2 regions of the Tepidamorphus gemmatus genome follow, and region 1 is predicted to be linked to the other one. Evidence: predicted binding sites of a transcription regulator. Region 1 holds the regulator's gene; the other holds the start of a gene.

Region 1 (4,839 bases):
TGTGTCCGTCTCTGCCAGGAGATCGGCGAGTTCCGCGCGCGCGCCCGCAGTCCCGAGCGTCGCAGCCGCGTCGGCGGCGATGCGCAGGCCGAGTCCGAACGGGGCCCCGGGCGAGACCGCTCCCTTGATCGCCGGCACATGCGCGGACAGCGCAGCGGCCATCTCTGGCCAGGATTCGCCGGGATGGATGTTCGTGCAGTAGGTCAGATGCCCGAGATCCGGCCCCGACTCGCCTTCCCGCCCCAGACGCATCAGGCTCCAGCCCGCTCGCGCAGCCAGTCGATCGCCCGGCCGATCAGGCCGGCATCCATCTCGTGGACTTCATGGCCGGTGCCAATCGCGGTGAGGAGCGTCACGGTCAGCTCCCCGCCGAGATGTTCCTGGAACTCCCGCAGCCCCCGCAGTACCGAGCGTTCGCCGTCGCTGTCGCGCGTGTCGAGCGCGGAATGCCAGAGGCGGAATCCCAGGGTCTCGAGCAGACAGGCGATGCGGATATCGTCCCCCTCCGGAAGCAGTCCGGCCAGCACCGAATACCGCGAATCGAGCGCGATCCCGATGGCCACCGCCTCGCCATGGCGCAGATGATACCGCGTCAGGGCCTCCAGCCGATGCGCGGACCAATGCCCGAAATCCAGTGGCCGCACGCTTCCGGTCTCAAAAGGATCGCCGCCCCGTGCGATCTGGATCATGTGCAGCTCCGCGCAGCGGCGGATCATGTAGGCCATCGCGTCCGGCCAGTAGAGGGTCAGCTCGTCGACATTGGCCTCGAGCCATTCAAAGAAGCTGCGGTCGCGGATAAGCGCGACCTTCACGGCCTCGGCCATGCCGGCGATCTTGTCGCGCTCCGGCAGCATCAGCACGAAATCGAGGTCGTTCAGGACTGCGAACGGCGGCGCGAAGGTCCCGACGAAGTTCTTGACCCCGTTCAGGTTGACCCCGTTCTTGACGCCGACTCCGGAGTCATTCTGGGCGAGGACCGTCGTCGGCACGCGGACGTGACGAACGCCGCGATGGGTCGTCGACGAGACGAGGCCGACCGCATCGAGTACCGCGCCGCCGCCGATGGCGATCACATAGGAATGACGGTCGATGTGATGCTCGTAGAGCCGCTGCTGGATCCTTTCAACGAAATGCAGATCGACCTTTATGCGTTCGCCGCCCGGAACCGGATGTGGCGGCGCTACCAGGTCGATGCTGTCGCGATGCGCGCGGGCATAGTCTTCGATCAGCCCAGGCAATTCCGGCATGGTTTCGACCAGGCCGTCGTCGATGACGACGAAGCAGCGATGGCGCTTGGCGGGCTCGAGCCGCGCCAATGTATCGCGCAGCACGGTATTGTCGGGATCGAACAGCCGGCGTGTGAACACGACGGGATAGCTGTAGGAGACGGTGAACTCCTGGCGGTAGGTCTCCGTCGCCGGCGAAACGCGCCCACGAACCCGGCCCATCTGCGCGCTGCTCCCTCAACACACCTTCATTTGACGAGAAGGTTCTCTGCCAGCCCCCGGGCACGGTAGTCTCATTCCGGACAACGCTCAATGCTTGCCGCTAAACCGACACCTTGTCCAAGGGGAGGAAAATGATGCGGGTGCTCCATGGCGCGCTGTGTCTGATGCTGCTGCTGTTTGCTGCCCTGCAATACAACGATCCGGATCCGGAGATCTGGATCCCGATCTACGCCATTCCCGGCATACTCGCCGGCATAGCGGCGGGGAGACCGCACGCCGTGCAGCACGGAGCTCTGCGCTCCGTCGTTCTGGCCGTAACGGTTCTTGCGCTGCTCGGCGTCTATCATTACTGGCCACAAACCCAGCATTTCTGGAAGATCGACGTGTGGTGGCAGGATGAGGCGGCACGCGAAGGATTGGGCGCGATGATCGTCGCCGTCACCATGCTGGCCGTCGCAATTCCTGCTCTTCTGCGACGCTGAAAGGCTCCGAGCCTCGCGTCGATTGGGGTTGCCGAACACAAGGGGAACAGCTATGGTTGTTCTCGTTTCGTACCATGACTGGCACCGCGATGCGGGAACGGAGGGCCAGGATGCTGACGCGCAAGCAGTACGAGCTTCTCATGTTCATTCACGAGAGGCTGAAGGAGGCCGGCGTACCCCCCTCCTTCGATGAGATGAAGGAAGCCCTTGATTTGAAGTCCAAATCCGGCATCCACCGGCTCATTACCGCGCTGGAGGAGCGGGGCTTCATCCGCAGGCTGCCGCATCGCGCGCGGGCGCTCGAGATCATCCGGATGCCCGAATCGGTCGCGCCGGGGCTGGCGGGCGCGCGGACGCGCGGCTTTGCGCCGAGCGTCATCGAGGGAAGTCTCGGCAAACCGCCGGCGGCCGCCCCGTTGCCGCAGCCGCAGGCTGTTTCCGAGGACCGGACGGTTGCCATCGAGATTCCCGTGATGGGTCGGATTGCAGCCGGTACTCCGATCTCGGCCATCCAGACCCAGAGCCATACGATCCACGTCCCTCCCGAAATGGTCGCCCGCGGCGAGCACTTCGCGCTGGAGGTCCGTGGCGACTCGATGATCGAGGCGGGTATTCTCGACGGCGATACGGTCATCATCCGCCGCACCGACGCCGCCGATACAGGAGACATCGTCGTCGCGCTGATCGACGATGACGAGGCGACACTGAAGCGCCTGCGCCGCAAGGGTGCTTCGATTGCGCTCGAGGCTGCCAATCCGGCCTATGAGACGCGGATCTTCGGTCCTGACAGGGTTCGCATCCAGGGTCGACTGGTCGGCCTCATTCGCCAGTATTGACCGACCCGTTGCCGCTGCGCGGCGTGATCCGTCGCGTGTCAGCCGCCTCGGTAGTGCGGCGGCTCCACGGGCGGATGCCGGCCCGTTCGGCGGCGGTAGAGACGAGGAGCGCGGGTCCGGACCGGCGGATGATCGTGGCGCCACCGACGGCCAGTTGCTGCGGACCGATGACCAGCGCGGTTGCCGCGCAGCTATCCGGCGGCACGAAGGGGCTGACCACGACATCGGCCCGGATGCAATCCTCGGAAAATGCGGCCGGATCGCGCACCAGGGCCAGCGTCAGGCCAGGCCGGGAAGCAATGCAGCCGATAGGATCGCACTGGATGGCCGCGGCTGGGCCGGTCAGCGTACCGGCCATGCCGGTTGCCAGCGCTGCCGTGCTGCTCGGCGATGCTGATTCCGCCGCGGCACCGACCGGCGCTTCGAGGACTTCGCGCGCCTGCAGGGTCGGGTCGATCCCCGCATGTCGACGCCAGCTTTCGGCCTCGTAGCCGGTGCTTCGGCGGGGGACGAAAGCCAGCTCGCCCGTGTCTGTGCGCAGCGCGACCAGGGTGCCGCTGCGGTTGATGTAGACGTCGGGCGGTGCCGTCTGCAGCGCGATTGCGCCCCCAAGGGCGAGGGCGGGGAGCCCCCACAGGCGCCAGCCGGTCCGCCAGAGCGCCAGCCACAGGCCGCCGACGGTCATCAGCCCGAGCGCGGCCAGCGGCATCTGCGGCACCATGCGCACGGCGCCCGGCCATGAGGCGACGCCGTGCGCGATGGCCAGAACAATGTCGATCCCGAACCCCATTGCCGCCAGCGGGAAGGTCTCGAGACCGAACGGCATGAGCAGGCAGGACGCGAGCCCCATCGGCATGACGAGCAGGCTGACCACCGGCATGGCGGCAAGGTTGGCGGCCAGGCCGTAGACGGCCACCCGGTTGAAGTGGAAGGCCCCGAAGGGCGCGGTCGCCAGTCCCGCGATGAGCGAGGTCAGAGCGAGGCCGAACACGGCGCGCCCGACAAAACGTACCGCCGGGTGGACAGGATCGCCCGAGGATTGCCAATGCTGGCGGACCGTCTCATAGGTCGCGACCAGCGCCACGGTCGCGGCAAAGGACATCTGGAAGCTCGCGCCGGTCAATGCCTCCGGCGTCATCACGAGAACCAGCAGCGCGGCCAGCGCGACATTGCGCAGTGTGATCGCTGGCCGATCGATGAGCACCGACAGCAGCATGACCGCCGCCATGACAAACGCACGCTGCGTCGCAATCGAGGCGCCGGACAGTACCAGATAGGCCGCTCCGCCGACGAACGCGGTGGCAGCCGCCCACTTCTTGATCGGTCGATTGAGGGCAAGCGACGGCGAGATCGCCAGCAGGGTCCGGACGCTCCAGAACAGGGTGCCGACGACCAGCATCATGTGCAGACCGGAGATCGCGAGGATATGCGCCAGGCCGGACACCCTCAGTGCCTCCTGGTCGGCCTTGGGGATCGCGCCGCGCTTGCCGGTGACGAGCGCGGCGGCGATCGCCCCTGCCCTGCCCGGTACCGCCGCCATGATGCGGGCCGCCAGATCGTCGCGCAGGGCAGATGCGGCGATCGACAGCCGGGCGCGGATATCCGGCGCTCGAGATTCGGGGACATGTCTGGGACGGCTTATCAGGTATCCGACGCCGCCGATTGCCTCGAAGAAGGCCTGTCGGGCATAGTCGAAGCCGCCTGGCACGGCCGCGTCGGGCGGCGGCAGGAGGATGGCTGTGAAGGCGACATGATCGCCCGGACGCAGTGCCACGTCCTTGTACCTCATCCAGAGCGACAGGCGGCGGGGCGGGGCGAATGGCGGCCCCCGCGCTGCGATCGCTGTCGGGGCGACAGCGAGACGGACGCTGCCGTCCTCGTTGAGGTCGACAGCCTCGATCCGCCCTTCGACCGTTGCATGCCACTCTCCGGCAGGTACGACCGGGGCGGCGACGATCGCCGTTCGCGCGGTGGCAACGGCGAGCCCGAGCGATGCGGCGAAGGCAGCACCCCAGCCGATCGCCAGGTTACCGGCACGGGCGACGCGCCACCAGACGATCCCGAGCCCCGCCG
Region 2 (4,839 bases), on a different contig from region 1:
CAGGCCATGCCGGCGGCCTGTTCCTCCGTCCTCAGGCTCTCGACCCGGAAGGCGTCGATGACGATGTCCTGGGTGGCGGAGGCCACCGCCACCATGACCGCGCCAAGTGCCACCAGCCAGGGATCGGCGAGCGGATCGAGCATGCCGAGATGCACGATCGCGCCGATCAGCAGCATCTGCGAGAAGACCAGCCAGCCCCGCCGCCGACCGAGCAGCCGCGACAGGACAGGAATGCGGATCGCGTCGACCAGCGGCGCCCACAGGAACTTGATCGTGTAGGGCAGGCCAGCCAGCGAGAACAGGCCGATGGTGCCCAGGTCGACGCCGACATCGGTCATCCGGATCGCCAGTGTCGAGCCCGACAGCGCCAGCGGCAGGCCGGAGGTGAACCCCAGGAACAGGATGACGAGGACACGCGGCTCGAGGAACACCCTCAGTCCAGCCACGAGCCTGCGACCGAGCGGCGGCCGCCTCGCGTCGGGTGTGTCGGGGAGAATGGTGGTGCCGTCGCCCGTCATCGCCTGATCCGCCGAATCGCCTGGGCGAGACTAGTTCGGCACCTCATGCAGCGACAGCGGGCAAGCCATCGACCGCCCCGCACGCCGCACACGCCACCACCGTTCGGCGGCGCGGGTCGTGCAGAACGGCCGCTATCCCCCTGCGAGCAGACGCGGGCCGGTGCCTCTTTCGGAACCGTCGGTCGTGCCGTCCTCGAACTCGAGCTCCTCGATCTTCGCGCCGCGCTTGATGATCTTGTCGGTGGAGATGAGGATCTGCTCGATGTCGCGGCCGGCCTGGCCGAAATGCTGCTGCAACTTCACCACGCGCTCCTGCAGCCGGCGCATGTCCTCCGACAGCAGGCCGACCTCGCGATGGATCAGGTGCGCCTGTTCGCGCAGGCGCGCGTCCCGGAGGATCGATTGCATCACCTGGATCGACAGCATCAGCATCGACGGTCCGACGATGATGATGCGCTCCCGGTGCGCCTTCTGCACGACGTCCTCGAAATGCTCGTGCAGGTCGGCATAGATGGATTCAGAGGGGACGAACATGATGGCGAGATCCTGGGTCTCGCCGGTGATGAAATAGCGCTCGCGGATATCGGAGACGTGCTTGAGCACGTCGCTGCGCAGCCGCTGGGCGGCCGCCTTGCGCTCGTCGGTCCCCTGCGCATCGCGATAGCTGCCGAAGGCCTCGAGCGGGAACTTCGCGTCGATGACCAGGACCGCCTCGGCATTCGGCAGGCGGACCACGCAGTCCGGCCGCCGGCCGTTCGACAGCGTCGCCTGGAAGGTGTAGCTGCCGGGAGGGAGCCCGTCCTGGACGATTGCCTCCATCCGCCCCTGACCGAAGGCACCGCGTGTCTGCTTGTTGGCGAGGATCTGGTGCAGGCCGACCACATCGCGTGACAGGTCGGTGATCGTCTTCTGGGCGGAATCGATCACCGCCAGCCGTTCGTTCAGCTTCGACAGGCTGTCGTAGGTGGCGCGCGCCTGCACCTCGAGCGATTGGCCGAGCCGGTGGCCGAACCCGTCGAGTCGCTCGGTGAGCGCGCGGGCAAGATCGGCGTGGCGTGTGCCGAACACCTCGGCCATGGTCTGCATGCGGCCGGTGAGTTCGGCCTGGGCGCGGCTTATCTCGGCCTGGGCGCGCGCCATGTCGGCAAGCCGCTGCTCGTCGTCGCGGCGCCGCAGGAGCTCCTCCTGGCTCGGCCGGCGCGGCCTGAGCAGGACGATCAGCATCGCCAGCAACAGGAGTAGCACGAGCCCGACGCCGGCAAGCAGCGCTTCGCCGAGCGTGACGAGACGGTCGCCGATTGCGAGCAGGGGTTGATCCATTCCGTCGAGCATAGTCGATTCGACAGGCCAATCGAGATCAAGACGCGAACACACCGGCGCGCTGCTGGCATGCCGCCCCGCGCCGGCATGACCCGCATGCGTTGACCGTCCGGGTGCTTTCTCCTATCTGAGCGCCATGACGATCCGCGACATCGTGACCCTGCCCGATCCCGTCCTGCGCCAGACCTGCGCGCCCGTCGCGGAAGTCGACGACGCGGTACGCCGGCTGATGGACGACATGCTCGAGACGATGTACAACGCACCGGGCATCGGGCTCGCGGCGATCCAGATCGGCGTGCTGCAGCGGGTCGTGGTCATCGATCTGGCCAAGGACGACGAACCCAGGGCGCCGCTGTACATGGTCAATCCGGAAATCGTCTGGCGCTCGGAGGAGACCTCGCTCTACGAGGAGGGCTGCCTGTCGATCCCCGAGTTCTACGAGGAGATCGAGCGCCCCGCCCGCTGTCGGGTGCGCTTCCTCGATCGGGATGGCAAGCCACAGGAACTCGAGTGCGAGGGCCTGCTCGCCACCTGCGTGCAGCACGAGGTGGACCACCTCGATGGCGTGCTGTTCATCGACTACCTGTCCAAGCTGAAGCGCGACAGGGTGACGCGGAAGTTCGCCAAGGCCGCCAAGCGCGGCGAGATGCCCGCGTTCCGCAAGCGGTCGGCCGAACGCCCTGCGGCCGAATGAGGGCGGCCGCGCCAGGCCGGAGGTCCGGACGGTCATGAGCCTTCGCGTCGTCTTCATGGGAACGCCCGAGTTCGCCGTTCCGACGCTGAGCGAGATCGTCGGCGCGGGCCACGAGGTCGCCTGTGTCTACACCCAGCCGCCGCGTCCGGCAGGACGGGGCATGACGGAGCGCCGCAGCCCGGTGCATCTGGCGGCGGAGCGTTTCGGCCTGCCGGTCAGGACACCCGCCCGACTGCGCGGCGCCGAGGAACAGGCTGCGTTCGCCGATCTTGGTGCCGATGTCGCGGTGGTCGTTGCCTACGGGCTGATCCTGCCACGGCCGGTGCTGCAGGCGCCGGCACGCGGCTGTCTCAACCTTCACGCCTCGCTGCTGCCCCGCTGGCGCGGCGCCGCGCCGATCCAGCGCGCCATCATGGCCGGCGACCGGGAGACCGGCGTCGCGGTGATGCGGATGGAAGAAGGGCTCGACACCGGCCCGGTCTGCCTGGAGGAGCGGGTGGCGATCGGTCCTGACGAGACGGCGGGCGACCTGCACGACAGGCTGGCGATCCTCGGCGCCGGGCTGATGCTGCGTGCGCTCGCCGCGCTGTCGCGCGGCACGCTCGACTGCCGGCCGCAGCCGGAGACTGGCGTCACCTATGCCGCCAAGATCGAAAAGGCCGAAACGCGGATCCAGTGGTCCGAGGCCGCGGCCCGGGTGCATGATCACGTCCGAGGTCTCGCGCCCTCGCCCGGCGCCTGGTTCGAGCTTAACGGCGAACGGGTCAGGCTGCTGCGGTCGGCGCTGGCTACGGATAGCGGCGACGCGATGGCCGCGCCGGGCACGCTGATCGACAGCGACGGGCTTGTCACCTGCGGAAGCGGCACGCTGCGGCTGGTAACGGTTCAGCGGGCCGGCAAGCAGCCGATGTCCTTCGCCGAGTTCGCCCGAGGTGCGCGCCTGACGCAGGGCGCCATGCTGCATTGACCGTTTCGGCGCCGGCTCTCCGGGCGTAGGATGGCCTTGATGACTGAAGCTGCCCCAAGCGCCCATGCCGGTTGACATCGATCCCGTGGGCCTGTCGATCCGGTTGGAGCGACCGGACGACATCGCTGCGATCCGCGAACTGCTGGCCAGCGCGTTCGAAAGCCCCCTCGAGGCCAATCTCGTCGACAGGCTGCGGCAGGACGGCGACCTGGTGCTGTCGCTGGTGGCCGAGCTGGACGGCAAGCTGGCCGGCTATGCGGGCTTCTCGCGCCTCCGGATCCAGGGCCAGGCCGGGCGGGCGACCGGGCTCGCCCCGGTCGCGGTGCGCAAGTGCTTCCGGCGTCGCGGCATCGCTGCCGCGCTGATCCGCACCGGCCTCGCCCGGCTCGCCGAAGCGGGCGAGGAGATCGTCTTCGTGCTGGGCAATCCCGACTATTATCGCAAGCTCGGCTTCGACGCCGCGCTCGCCCGCCACTTCGACGCGCCCTGGTCGGGCCCTGCCTTCATGGCGCGTGCCCTCGACCGGCCGCGCGACGCGACTGATCGGCCCAAGGTCGACTACCCGCCGGCATTTAACGTGTTCGGCTAGCACCGGCTTGCGGCGACCTTGCGCATCGGCGCCGGATGCTGACCTTCTGCTGCGAACTGCTGCGAACCGGTCGAACTGGAGGGCTCGGCTCCATGCCCCGCTACCGCCTGCTGATCGAATATGACGGCGCGCCCTTCGTCGGCTGGCAGCGTCAGGCGAACGGACGCTCGGTGCAGCAGGCGATCGAGGAAGCCGTCGCGGCCTTCTGCGGCGAGACCGTCCGGATCGGCGGCGCCGGCCGCACCGATGCCGGCGTCCATGCCAGCGGCCAGGTGGCGCATCTCGATCTTGCCCGGGACTGGCCGCAGGACACGGTACGCGACGCGCTGAACGCGCATCTGCGACCGGAGCCGGTGGCCATCCTTGCTGTTGCTCGCGTCGGCGACGGATTCGATGCCCGCCATTCGGCGATCCGGCGTCACTACCGCTACCTGATCATCAACCGGCGCGCGCCACTGGCGCTCGAGCGGGGCAAGGCCTGGCACGTGGCGCGGCCGCTCGACCATGCCGCCATGCACATGGCAGCGCAGGTGCTGGTGGGCAAGCACGACTTCACCACCTTCCGTTCGACCGAATGCCAGTCTGCCTCGCCGGTCAGGACGCTCGACCGGCTCGACGTGTCGCGGCAGGGCGAGCGGCTGGTGATCGAGGCGTCCGCGCGCTCCTTCCTGCACAACCAGGTCCGCTCGATGGTCGGCTCGCTGAAGCTGGTCGGCGAGGGACGGTGGTCGGCGCAGGATCTCGCTGCGGC

The links. Region 1 encodes LexA, which represses DNA repair genes until DNA is damaged. Its sites were predicted from a motif close to TGTTCNNNNTGTGTTCNG; they were not measured.
Region 2: EDC22_RS13540 (DNA recombination protein RmuC) is a predicted target of LexA. The motif match lies at 1,872-1,889, and genes of this name have one in related genera.

The regions. Positions count from the first base shown of each region.
Region 1 covers NZ_SMAK01000002.1:287,110-291,948, forward strand. Annotated here, with positions in the region: gene eboE (metabolite traffic protein EboE) at 1-252, opposite strand, end outside; gene EDC22_RS04230 (3-dehydroquinate synthase) at 252-1,448, opposite strand; gene EDC22_RS04235 (transmembrane 220 family protein) at 1,583-1,930, shown strand; gene lexA (transcriptional repressor LexA) at 2,041-2,766, shown strand; gene EDC22_RS04245 (ComEC/Rec2 family competence protein) at 2,750-4,839, opposite strand, start outside.
Region 2 covers NZ_SMAK01000008.1:131,707-136,545, reverse strand. Annotated here, with positions in the region: gene EDC22_RS13545 (AmpG family muropeptide MFS transporter) at 1-518, opposite strand, end outside; gene EDC22_RS13540 (DNA recombination protein RmuC) at 651-1,838, opposite strand; gene EDC22_RS13535 (peptide deformylase) at 1,975-2,532, shown strand; gene fmt (methionyl-tRNA formyltransferase) at 2,567-3,499, shown strand; gene EDC22_RS13525 (GNAT family N-acetyltransferase) at 3,564-4,088, shown strand; gene truA (tRNA pseudouridine(38-40) synthase TruA) at 4,181-4,839, shown strand, end outside.